DNA from 2 places in the Micromonospora sp. NPDC093243 genome. Region 2 is predicted to be linked to the other one. Evidence: predicted binding sites of a transcription regulator. Region 2 holds the regulator's gene; the other holds the start of a gene.
What was found. The regulator HrcA, encoded in region 2, represses chaperone genes, less so after heat shock. The targets are predictions, from matches to a motif close to GGTTNGCACNCTCNNNNNGAGNGTGCNAACC.
Positions count from the first base shown of each region.

Region 1: groES (co-chaperone GroES) is a predicted target of HrcA. The motif match lies at 2,978-3,008, and genes of this name have one in related genera.

Region 1 is NZ_JBIVNT010000004.1:498,254-504,576, reverse strand. It holds gene ACIP9D_RS16060 (sugar ABC transporter substrate-binding protein) at 1-513, opposite strand, end outside; gene ybaK (Cys-tRNA(Pro) deacylase) at 818-1,297, opposite strand; gene ACIP9D_RS16050 (THUMP-like domain-containing protein) at 1,308-2,504, opposite strand; gene ACIP9D_RS16045 (helix-turn-helix domain-containing protein) at 2,548-2,805, opposite strand; gene groES (co-chaperone GroES) at 3,143-3,457, shown strand; gene groL (chaperonin GroEL) at 3,528-5,174, shown strand; gene ACIP9D_RS16030 (molybdopterin-dependent oxidoreductase) at 5,300-6,323, shown strand, end outside.
Region 2 is NZ_JBIVNT010000009.1:54,381-60,703, forward strand. It holds gene ACIP9D_RS27210 (SDR family NAD(P)-dependent oxidoreductase) at 1-453, shown strand, start outside; gene ACIP9D_RS27215 (enoyl-CoA hydratase-related protein) at 552-1,361, opposite strand; gene hemW (radical SAM family heme chaperone HemW) at 1,380-2,603, shown strand; gene ACIP9D_RS27225 (DUF4870 domain-containing protein) at 2,641-3,279, opposite strand; gene hrcA (heat-inducible transcriptional repressor HrcA) at 3,490-4,512, shown strand; gene dnaJ (molecular chaperone DnaJ) at 4,593-5,738, shown strand; gene ACIP9D_RS27240 (16S rRNA (uracil(1498)-N(3))-methyltransferase) at 5,792-6,323, shown strand, end outside.

The DNA.
Region 1 (6,323 bases), on a different contig from region 2:
GAGATACGCGATCGACGGGTTCTTGGCGCCCTTGTCGGTGAGGCACTTGACGAGGCCCTCGCCCTGCAGCTTGCCGACGGCCTCGTTGTCGAAGCTGACGTAGTACTCGGCCGAGCCGCCGAGGGTCAGCCGGTCGTAGTCGATGGTCGCGACACCCTGGGACTTCGCCTTGTCCAGCACGGCCTTGCCGGTGCCGGAGTCCAGGTTGACGATCATCAGGGCGGTGACACCGTTGGTGATCATCTGGTCGGCGATGGTCTGGAACTGGGTCTTGTCGCCCTGGGCGTTCTGGATGTCGTACTGGACACCGGCGGCCTTGAAGGCCTCCTCCAGGAACTTGCGGTCCGCGCCCTCCCAGCGGGCGGAGGACTTGCTGTCCGGCAGGATCACGCCGATCTTGGGGGTCTTGTCGGAGCCGGCCTGGTCGTTACCACCGGAGTCGCCGCCGCAGGCGGCCATGCTGCCGGTGGCCAGGAGGCCCACGGCGGCGAAGGTGAGGAGCCCCTTACGCATGTGCAGGGTCCTTTCGGGGTGGGGGAAGGTGTTTCTTTTGTTGTGCCCGGCAACGTATTCCGGTGCGTGGTTGGGGCACAAGAGTGCCGGGGCGGCGACTTTTGTTGGTGGCGGTAACAATTCAGCAACGCGCTCGTCACTCCCAGGTCACCTCACGAGAAAACGCTCTCCAGTGACCACTGTGGCCACGTAGGAAAGCGCCATTCACACGCGTGATGGCGTGTGATGACAGGCGCTACGGGCCTACGTGGCGAAGGGGTCGCACCAAGCTCCACAGTGGAGGATGGTCGGTGCGGCAGGAGGGTCAGCGGGCGGCGAGCGGGGCGGTCTGCGCGCCGGTCAGCGTGACCAGGTCGGTCGGGGCGAGTTCGAGCTGGAGACCGCGCCGGCCGGCCGAGACGTAGATGGTCGGGAAGTCCAGCGCCGAGGCGTCCAGCACGGTGGGCAGCCGCTTGCGCTGCCCGAGCGGGCTGATCCCGCCCCGCACGTAGCCGGTCGTCCGCTCGGCGACCACCCGGTCCGCGAGCGCGGCCCGCTTGCCGCCGACGGCAGCGGCCAGCGCCTTGAGGTCGAGTTCCCCGGTGACCGGCACGACCGCCACGGTGAGCCCGCCGTCGACCTCGGTGACCAGCGACTTGAACACCCGCTCCGGCGGTACGCCGAGCGCCGCCGCGACCAGCGCGCCGTAGTTCGGCGCGTCCGGGCTCACGTCGTACGGATGGGTGCTGTGCGCGATCTTCCGCTTCGTCAGCAGTGCCGTCGCCGGCGTGCCCTGTCCCGCCACGGTCGACAACCTAGTCCCCGGCCGGCTGGCACACCAGCACGGTGGGCGCGCCGGCGACCCGGGTGAGCACCAGGCTGGCGGCCGCGGCGCCGGCCAGTCGCAGGTCCCGCCGGAGCTGTTCCGGGGTGAGCGCCGAGCCCCGCTTGAGGATCTCGACCCGGCCCACGCCGCGTTCGCGGAGCAGGGCGCGCAGCCGCTTCAGCGAGAACGGCAGCACGTCGGTGATCGCCAGGCAGCGGGTGAACGGGCTCCGCGCCGGGGTGTCCGCGTAGAGGTAGGCGATGGTCGGGTCGGCCAGGGTCGCGCCGAGCCGGTCGGCCAGCTCGGCGACCAGGTGGGCGCGGACCACAGCCCCGTCCGGGTCGTGCAGATATCCCCGGACCGGCCCGACGGCCGCCTCGTCGGCGCCCGAGCCGGTGAGCTGGTCGGCGTCGCCCGGGTGGGCCTCGCGCAGGACCGTGGCCCGGCGGGGGACCTCGGCCAGTCTGCCGCACCAGAGCGCCGCCTCGACCAGGTCGCCGTCGACGCTGACCCACTCGGCCTCGGCGCCGGCCGGGATCAGCCCGTGGTCGAGCCCGGGCGCCACCTTCACCACCGTCCGCGGCACCCGCTCGGCCAGCGCGGTCACGAAGTCCCACGGGGGTGAGTAGGCCTTCGGGTCGAAGATCCGCCGGCCGGTGCCGGTGGCGCGCCGGGCCGGGTCGCAGAAGACCGCGTCGACCCGGGAGACGTCGAAGGCGGTCGCGTCGCCGCACTCCACGCTGACCAGCTCGCCCAGCCCGGCCGCCTCGGCGTTGGCGGCGGCCATCGCGGCGGTCAGCGGGTCGGCCTCCACCGCGTACACCCGGATGCCGGCGCGGGCGGCGGCGAGCGCGTCCGCGCCCAGGCCGCTGCCCAGGTCGGCCAGCGTGCGTACGCCGGCCGCCCGCAGCCGCGCGGCGCGCCGTGCCGCGACCGGGCCGCGGGTCGCCTGCTCCAGCCCGGCCCGGGTGAGGAACATCCCGGCCGCCGCCGGACCGAACTTGCCGGCAGCCCGGCGGCGCAGCTCGGCCTGGGTCAGGGCCGCCGCGGCCAGCCCGGCCGGCACGCCGGCCGACCGCAGGGCGGACGCCGCGGCCAGCGGGTCGCCGCCGGCCACCCGGGCCGCCGCGTCGAGCGCGGCCGCCCCCTCGGCGGTACGCAGGGCGGCGAGCTGTTCCAGGTCCACGCGCACATTGTCCGGGCCGTGCCGGACGGGCCGGACGGTGGTGTCAGTGCGAGGTGGGGGTGGCGGCGACGAAGGCCCGCCAACTGGCCGGCGGGAAGGTGAGCGCCGGCCCGGCCGGGTCCTTGCTGTCGCGGACGGCGAGATAGTCCGGCTTGACCGGGCTCTGCCCCGTCTCGACCGCGCTCACGTACGACGACGAGTAGTTGACCCGCTTGCCCAGCTCCTCCTGGCTGAGCCCGCGTGCCTGGCGTGCCCGGCGTAGCTGTTCGTGCAGGAACGTCAGGGTCGGTATCCGGGACACGCGGCTCCCTTTCCTCGGCATCCGATGCGGGCTGTGCGGAGAGTAGAGAGCCGGTCACCGAGGGGCGAGACGTCTCCGGCGTGTTGCGCGAACCTGTGGCGGAGCTGTGGCGACACGAGGGGCGGTGCGTTGGCACTCTCCTTGACGGAGTGCTAGCCACGGAATAACCTGCGATTAGCACTCTCACCCCGAGGGTGCCAGCTTCCGGGCCACTCGGCCCGGGCGCTGAACGCCAGGCGGACCGGCACCCGCGACGACGGCCCCGCCCGGTGGCATGTGGCAGATGACGCTGGTCGGCTCAGGCCGGCCGGCACAGAAACCAGTACCCCAGGAGGGTATGCCCGTGACTACCGCGACCAAGGTTGCGATCAAGCCGCTCGAGGACCGCATCGTGGTCCAGGCGAATGAGGCTGAGACCACCACGGCGTCGGGCATCGTGATCCCCGACACCGCCAAGGAGAAGCCGCAGGAGGGCACCGTCCTCGCTGTGGGCCCGGGGCGCGTCGACGACAACGGCAACCGGGTTCCGGTTGACGTTCAGGTCGGCGACACCGTCCTCTACTCGAAGTACGGCGGCACCGAGGTCAAGTACGCCGGCGAGGAGTACCTGGTGCTCTCCGCCCGCGACGTCCTCGCGGTCATCGAGAAGTAAGCAACCGATCAGTGTCGTTGCCCCGGTCCGGCTCGCCGGGCCGGGGCAACGGCGCTTCGAAGGGACATTCATGGCGAAGATCCTGAGCTTCTCGGACGACGCCCGGCACCAGCTGGAGCACGGTGTCAACGCCCTCGCGGACGCGGTCAAGGTCACCCTCGGACCGCGCGGGCGCAACGTCGTCCTGGACAAGAAATTCGGTGCGCCGACGATCACCAACGATGGTGTGACCATCGCCAAGGAGATCGAGCTCACCAACCCCTACGAGAACCTCGGCGCGCAGCTGGTCAAGGAGGTGGCGACGAAGACCAACGACGTCGCCGGCGACGGGACCACCACCGCGACCGTGCTGGCCCAGGCGATGGTCCGTGAGGGACTGCGCAACGTGACCGCCGGGGCCAACCCGGCCGGCCTCAAGCGGGGCATCGACGCGGCGGCCGCAAAGGTCTCCGACGCGCTGCTCGGCCGGGCCGTCGAGGTCGCCGACAAGGAGTCGATCGCGCACGTCGCGACGATCTCCGCACAGGACTCCACCATCGGTGAGCTGATCGCCGAGGCGATGGAGCGGGTCGGCCGCGACGGTGTCATCACCGTCGAGGAGGGCTCCACCCTCACCACCGAGCTGGACGTGACCGAGGGTCTCCAGTTCGACAAGGGCTTCATCTCGCCGAACTTCGTCACCGACGTCGAGGGGCAGGAGTCCGTCCTCGAGGACGCGTACATCCTGATCACCACGCAGAAGATCTCCGCGATCGAGGAGCTGCTGCCGCTGCTGGAGAAGGTCCTCCAGAACAGCAAGCCGCTGCTGATCATCGCCGAGGACGTGGAGGGCCAGGCGCTCTCCACGCTGGTGGTCAACTCGATCCGCAAGACCCTCAAGGTCTGCGCGGTCAAGGCCCCGGGCTTCGGCGACCGGCGCAAGGCGATGCTCCAGGACATCGCGATCTCCACCGGCGCCGAGCTGGTCGCCCCGGAGCTGGGCTACAAGCTCGACCAGGTCGGCCTGGAGGTGCTCGGCACCGCCCGGCGCATCGTGGTCGACAAGGAGAACACCACGATCGTCGACGGCGGCGGCCAGAGCGCCGACGTCGCCGACCGGGTGGCCCAGATCCGCAAGGAGATCGAGGCCTCCGACTCCGAGTGGGACCGGGAGAAGCTGGCCGAGCGGCTGGCGAAGCTCTCCGGCGGCATCGCGGTCATCAAGGCGGGCGCGGCGACCGAGGTCGAGATGAAGGAGCGCAAGCACCGCATCGAGGACGCGATCGCGGCGACCAAGGCCGCGGTCGAGGAGGGCACCGTCCCGGGTGGCGGCGCCGCCCTGGCGCAGATCCTCCCGGTGCTCGACGACGACCTCGGCTTCACCGGTGACGAGAAGGTCGGCGTCTCGATCGTGCGCAAGGCGCTGGTCGAGCCGCTGCGCTGGATCGCCCAGAACGCCGGCCACGACGGCTACGTGGTGGTGCAGAAGGTCGCCGGCAAGGAGTGGGGCAACGGCCTCGACGCCGCCGCCGGCGAGTACGTCGACCTGGTCAAGTCCGGCATCCTGGACCCGGTGAAGGTGACCCGCAACGCGGTCACCAACGCCGCCTCCATCGCCGGCCTGCTGCTCACCACCGAGAGCCTCGTGGTGGAGAAGCCGGCCGAGCCGGAGCCGGCCGCCGCCGGTGGCCACGGCCACTCGCACGGCCACGGTCACCAGCACGGCCCGGGCTTCTGACCCACGTCGTACGCCCGGTCGGGGCACACCGTCACTCGGCGGTGTGCCCCGACGCGTTCGTGCCGATGGTTACCGAACGCTGACGTCCCTACCGGCCGGCCCGCTCGATCGGAAACACTGGGCCGATGAGCACCACCACCCCTCGGTTCGCCGCCCTGGCCGGGATCACCTCCGCCGCCGTGGCGATCGGCGTCGCCGAACTCGTCGCCGTCCTCACCGGCCCCCGATCGGCGCCGCTGGTCGCGGTCGGAGGCGTGGTGGTGGACACCGTGCCGGAGCCACTCAAGCAGTTCGCGATCGACCTCTTCGGCCGGTACGACAAGCTCGCCCTGCTGACCGGGACGGCGCTGCTGCTCGCCGCCTTCGCCACGCTGCTCGGCGTGCTCTCGGTACGCCGGCTCGCCGTCGGTCTCGCCGGGATCGCCGGCTTCGCCGCCCTCGGCGTCGCCGCCGCCCTCACCCGGGTCGACGCGGACGCCGCCGACGCGCTGCCCTCGCTGCTCGGCGCCGCGCTCGGGGCGGTCGTGCTGTGGGCCTTCATCGCCGGCCCGCTGGAGCTGGACCCGTGGCCCTGGACCCCGCCCACGCCCGCCCCGGCGGTCCCCGCGCCGGCGACGGCGGCCGTGGGCGCCGCGCCGCCGCCGGCCGCAGGGGCGCCGCTGGAGGTCACCGATCCGGGATCCCGGCGGCGGTTCCTGACCGGGACCGGGGCGCTGCTCGGCGCGGCGGCCGTGACCGGCCTCGGCGGGCACTGGCTGGCCGGCCGGCGCGGCGTGTCGGCCGCCCGGCAGGCGGTGGTGCTGCCCGCCCCGGCGTCGCCCGCCCCCGCGCTACCCGCCGGGGCGGATCTCTCGCTGACCCAGCTCGCGCCCTACGTCACCTCGAACGCCGGCTTCTACCGGATCGACACCGCCCTGGTGGTGCCGCAGGTCGACCCGGAGACCTGGCAGCTGCGCATCCACGGCCGGGTCCGCCGCCCGCTCACGATCAGCTTCGCCGAGCTGCTGGCCCGCCCGATGGTGGAGCGGTACGTGACGCTCGCCTGCGTCTCCAACGAGGTCGGCGGAGACCTGATCGGCAACGCCCGCTGGTTGGGCGTACCGATCCGGGACCTGCTCGACGAGGTCGAGCCGGAGGAGGGCGCGGACC
Region 2 (6,323 bases):
GTCGAGGACTGGCGGGCCACCATCACCGGCGAACTCGACATTCCCTTCTTCGTGTCGAAGTTCGCTTGGACGCACCTGGTCCGGCGCGGCGGCGGCGTCATCATCAGCGCCGCTTCCATGGCCGGCATGATCGGTGGCCACGTCCCGCCGATGGTCGGGCACGCCGCCGCGAACGCGGGCATCATCGGCATGACGCGGCAACTCGCGCTCGAAGGCGCGCCGCACGGGATCCGTGCGGTGGCGATCAGTCCCGGGCCGATCCTGAGCCCGGCCAGTGAGCGCGACCTCGGTGACGACCAGGTGGCCCGGGACGCGATCACCAACAAGACGCTCGTCAAGCGCTTCGCCCGCCCGGAGGAGGTCGCCGAGCTGGTGGTCTTCCTCGCGTCCGACCGGGCGTCGTACATCACCGGCGCGAACTATCCGGTCGACGGCGGCGCGACCGCCTGGTGACCCGGACGGACGCCGGGACGCCGCCGCGCCGCGGCGGCGTCCCGGCGCTGATCCGTCCCAGCCGACCGCCCGGCCGAGCCGAGGCAGATGCCCCGGCGCTAGTCCGCGTGATCGGCGCGACCACCGTCAAGACCGGCCACCCATCGAGTCAATCGCTTCTCCCGGAACGCCGTGACGCCCTCCCGCCCCTCCTCGGAGAGGAAGTAGCCGGTCGACAGCGCGGCCAGCTCGGCGATCTCGGCCCGCAGGTCGCCCGCGGCCGGGCGGCGCAGCAACTGCTTGGCGCCGGCCAACGCGCCCGGCGCCCCGCGCACCAGCGACGCGCAGTACCGCTCCACCGCCGCGTCCAGCCCGTCGGCGGGCACCGCCGCGGTGACCAGCCCGATCTCGGCGGCCCGCCGGCCGTCGAAGGTGTCGCCGGTCAGGTAGAGCTCGGCCGCCGCCCGCGGGTGCAGCCGGGGCAGCACGGTCGCCGAGATCACCGCCGGGATCACGCCGATCCGCACCTCGGTGAAGGCGAAGGTCGCCTCCTCGGCGCAGACCGCCAGGTCCGCCGCCGCGATCAGACCCAGCCCGCCGGCCCGGGCCGGCCCGGCGACCCGGGCGAGTACGGGCTTGGGGCACTCCCAGACCGCGGCGAGGACGTCGCCGAGCTTCCCGGCCGGCACCGTCCCGCTGGCGTACGCGGCGGCGGTCTCCTTCAGGTCCGCGCCGGAGCAGAAGACCGGGCCGGTGTGGTCGAGCACCACCATCCGGACGCCGTCGTCGGCGACAGCGGCGGCCAGCCCGGCGAGCAGCTGCGTCATCAGCGGGGTGGAGAGCGCGTTGCGGTTGTGCGGGCTGTCCAGGGTGAGGGTGGTCACCCCGCGAGCCGTGGCGACCCGCACCAGCGCGTCGGGAGAGGTCATGCGGGCACACTAGTGCTCATGCCCGGCGTGCTTCCAGAAGGCGAGACCGTCCCCGTCGACGGATCGCTACCCTCCACCGCGACCGCCGACGTCGGCGCGCGGGGTTTCGGCGTGTACGTGCACGTGCCCTTCTGCGCCAGCCGCTGCGGCTACTGCGACTTCAACACCTACACCGCCGGCGAGCTGGGCGGTGGGGCGAGCCGGGAGGAGTACGCCGACTCCGTGCTCGCCGAGCTGCGGCTCGCCGCCCGGGTGCTCGGCGACGCCCCGCCGAAGCGGGTGGACACCGTCTTCGTCGGCGGCGGCACCCCGACCCTGCTCCCCGCCGACGACCTGGCCCGGATCCTCGACGCGATCGACCGCACCTGGGGGCTGGCCGCCGACGTCGAGGTGACCACCGAGGCCAACCCGGAGTCGGTCACGCCAGAGTCGCTCAAGACGCTGCGGGCGGCGGGCTACACCCGGATCTCCCTGGGCATGCAGTCCGCCGCGCCGGGGGTGCTGGCGATCCTGGACCGCAAGCACAGCGCGGGTCGGGCCACCGCCGCCGCCCTGGAGGCGCGCGACGCCGGGTTCGACCACGTCAACCTGGACCTGATCTACGGCACGCCGGGGGAGAGCGCCGAGGACTTCGCCCGCTCGCTCGAGCAGGTGGTCGCCGCCGGTGTCGACCACGTCAGCGCGTACGCCCTGATCGTGGAGGACGGCACCAGGCTCGCCGCCCGGATGCGCCGTGGCGAGCTGCCGTACCCGAGCGACGACGTGGCGGCCGACCGCTACCTGGCGGCGGAGGCGGCGCTCGGCGCGGCCGGCTTCTCCTGGTACGAGGTCTCCAACTGGGCCCGGACGCCGGCCGCCCGGTGCCGGCACAACCTGCTCTACTGGGCCGGCGCCGACTGGTGGGGGCTCGGGCCGGGGGCGCACAGCCACGTCGGCGGAGTGCGCTGGTGGAACGTGAAGCACCCCGGGGCGTACGCCCAGCGGCTCGCCGCCGGGACGTCCCCCGGCCTGGCCCGGGAGGTGCTCACGTCCGACGAGGCGCACATGGAGGACGTCATGCTGCGGCTGCGGCTCGCCTCCGGGCTGCCGCTGGAGGTGCTGGACGCCGCCGGCCGGGCCGCCGCCGCGCGGGCGCTGGCCGACGGCCTGCTGGACGCCGGACCGTACGCGGCCGGTCGGGCCGTGCTCACCCTGCGGGGCCGGCTGCTGGCCGACGCCGTCGTCCGCGACCTGCTGCCGTGAGCGGTGCCCGACCGGCCGGGGGAGCGGCCGGCCGGGATCACTTGATGAAGCTCGCCGACATCGGGTAGCGGTAGAGCTGGCCCTCGTTGGCCTTGATCCCGGCGAGGATGCCGAAGACCGTGCCGAGGATGACCGCCGCGGCGACGCCGATGAAACCGATGAGGATGCAGGAGAGCACCCAGCCGATCACGCCGACGATCGACCAGATCAGCTGGAAGTTGAGCGCCGCCACGGCGTGCGCCCGGACCGTCGGGGACTGGTTGCCCCGGGCCAGCATCGCCACCAGCGGGGCGATCCAGCCGAGCACGCCGCCGCTGAGGAACATCCCGGCCGCCCCGCCGAAGTGCGCGACGAGCGTCCAGGTCTTGTCCTCGTTGTTGGCGAACCCGCCGCCGGGAGCGCCGTAGGCCCCGCCGGTCGGATAGCCGACGCCCGGGGGCGGGTAGCCGCCCGGGGGCCCACCTGGGGGTGGGTAGCCGCCTGACGGTGGCAGGTCACCGCCGGGTGGCGGATAGCCGCCGGGCGGGGGATAGCCGCCCGGGCCCGGGGCCCCGGACAGTGGTGCGGTGGGCGGCTCGTCCGCTGCGGACGGGCCGGGAGCTGCGTACGGCGGGTTCGGCTCCGGCGGGTTGCCGCCGGGCTCCCCGGCGCCGGGAGGGCGAGGTGGTTCAGTCATGAACGTCACGGTAGGGGCAGCCGGCAACGCCGCACCAGAGCGCTGTCGTCCGGATCGGCGGGACGTGGGCAGGGCCGCACCCGCGGTCCGTCGTTGATCATCGCGCTGGCGGGCCTGCCGACGTAGACTGGCACTCGCTACAGTCGAGTGCCAGGAGAGCCGCCGGCGGTGCACAGTGCCGCCGGCCGAGGCGCGTAGGAGGTGGGGGGAATGGGTCTCGACGACCGCAAGCTCGCCGTGCTCCGCGCCATCGTCGAGGACTACGTCGCCACGCAGGAGCCGGTCGGCAGCCGCGCGCTGGTCGAGCGACACCAGCTCGGGGTCTCGCCCGCGACGGTCCGCAACGACATGGCCGTGCTCGAGGAAGAGGGCTACATCCGGCAGCCGCACACCAGCGCCGGCCGGGTGCCCACCGACCGCGGCTACCGGCTCTTCGTCGACCGGCTGTCCCGGGTCAAGCCGCTCAGCCCGGCCGAGCGCCGGGCGATCGAGCGCTTCCTGGTCGGCGCGGTCGACCTCGACGACGTGGTGCATCGTACGGTCCGGCTGCTGGCCCAGTTGACCCGGCAGGTCGCCGTCGTGCAGTACCCGAGCCTGGCCCGGTCGTCGGTCCGGCACCTGGAACTGGTGCCGATCTCCACCACCCGACTGATGCTGGTCATGATCGCCGACACCGGACGGGTCGAGCAGCGGCTGGTGGAGATGCCCGCGCCGATCCCCGCCGACGACGTCACCGACCTGCGCCGGTTGGTCAACGAGAAGCTGGCCGGCACCCGGCTCTCCGACACACCGCCGCTGGTGCAGGCGCTGGTCGACGAGGTGCCGACCGAGCTGCGCCCGGCGATGACCACCCTCTCCACCGTGCTGCTGGAGACGCTGGTCGAGCGGCACGAGGAGCGGCTCGCGCTGGCCGGCACCGCCAACCTGACCCGGGGCGGCCTGCTCGACTTCCAGGGCTCGCTGCGGCCGATCCTCGAGGCGCTGGAGGAGGAGGTCGTGCTGCTCAAGCTCATCGGCGAGACGGAGCCGAGCACGACCCGGGTGCTGATCGGCGACGAGAACGAGTTCGACAACCTCCGCGCCGCCTCGGTGGTCAGCACCGGCTACGGCCCGGGCGCCACCATCGTGGGCGGCCTGGGGGTGCTGGGGCCCACCCGGATGGACTACCCCGGGACCATCGCCACGGTGCGCGCCGTGGCACGCTACGTGGGCGAGCTGCTGGCCCAGAACTGACCAGTCAGGGCGCCGACGGCCGGCTCCGGCCGCCGACCGGCGCAACGCAACGCGAGACGAACATGAGGACACGGAACGCAGTGGCCAGGGACTACTACGGCATTCTCGGTGTGAGCCGGGAAGCCTCCGACGACGAGATCAAGCGCGCCTACCGCAAGCTGGCGCGCCAGTTCCACCCGGACGTCAATCCGGATCCGGAGGCTCAGGAGAAGTTCAAGGACATCAACGCCGCGTACGAGGTCCTCTCGGACGACCGGAAACGGCAGATCGTCGACCTGGGCGGTGACCCGCTCGCCCCGGGCGGCGGGGGCGCCGGCGGCCCGGGCGGTCCCGGCGGGGCCGGCCCGTTCGTCGGGTTCCAGGACATCATGGACGCGTTCTTCGGCGGGGCCGCGGGCGGCGCCCGCGGGCCGCGGCCGCGCACCCGGCCGGGCGCCGACGCGATCCTGCGGCTGGAGCTCGACCTGCACGAGACCGCGTTCGGCGTCGAGGCGCCGATCACCGTCGACACCGCCGTGCTCTGCACCACCTGCTCCGGCGCCGGCACCGCCGCCGGCACCCACCTGGCCACCTGTGAGGCCTGCGGTGGTCGCGGCGAGGTGCAGTCCGTGCAGCGCACCTTCCTCGGCCAGGTGGTCTCCGCCCGGCCGTGCACCGTCTGCCAGGGCTACGGCACCACGATCCCGCACCCGTGCCCGACGTGCGCCGGTGACGGGCGGGTGCGTACCCGCCGCTCGCTGACCGTCAAGATCCCGGCCGGGGTCGAGGACGGCATGCGGATCCGGCTGGCCCAGCAGGGTGAGGTCGGCCCCGGCGGCGGCACCGCCGGCGACCTCTACGTCGAGATCCACGAGCGGCCGCACGACGTCTACTCGCGCAAGGGCGACGACCTGCACTGCCGGGTGACCGTGCCGATGACGGCGGCGGCCCTCGGCACCCGGCTGACCATCAAGACGCTGGACAGCGAGGAGACCGTCGACGTCAAGTCCGGCACCCAGCCGGGCAGCACGCTGCGGCTGCGCGCCCGCGGGGTGCCACACCTGCGCGGCACCGGCCGGGGCGACCTCTACGTGCACCTCGACGTGCGTACCCCCACCAAGCTCGACGCCGATCAGGAGAAGATGCTGCGCGACTTCGCCAAGACCCGGGGCGAGGAGGTCGCCGAGCTGACCAAGCAGGGCGGCTTCTTCTCCCGGATGCGGGACGCGTTCAACGGCCACGCCTGAGTCGTAGCCGGGTCAGCCGCCCCGGCCGGTCCGGGGCGGCTAGCCTGTTGATCGTGTCCGCGCCGCTCTTCCTGGTCGATCCGCTGCCCGCCGCCGACTCGCTGACCCTCGGCGGGCCCGAGGGGCACCACGCGGCCACCGTGCAACGGCTGCGGGTGGGCGAGGAGCTGCTGCTCGCCGACGGCCGGGGTGGCACGGCGACCGCCGTGGTCACCGCCGTCGGCCGGGGCAGCCTGGAACTCGACATCACCTCCCGGGGGTACGCCGACGCGGCCGTTCCACGGTTGGTGGTGGTGCAGGGCATCGCCAAGGGCGACCGGGGCGAGCTGGCCGTGCAGGCGATGACCGAGGTCGGGGTGGACGAGATCGTGCCCTGGGCGGCGTCCCGCTCGGTGGCCCAGTGGCGCGGCGACCGGGGGGTACGGGCCCGGGAGAAGTGGGTCGCGACCTCCCGCGAGGCGGCCAAGCAGGCCCGCCGGCCCTGGCTTCCGGTGGTGGCCGGCGCGCCGGACGAGTCGACCGTCCAGGTGGCCCGCCGGATCGCCGGGGCCGCCGCCGCGTTCGTGCTGCACGAGGAGGCCGACG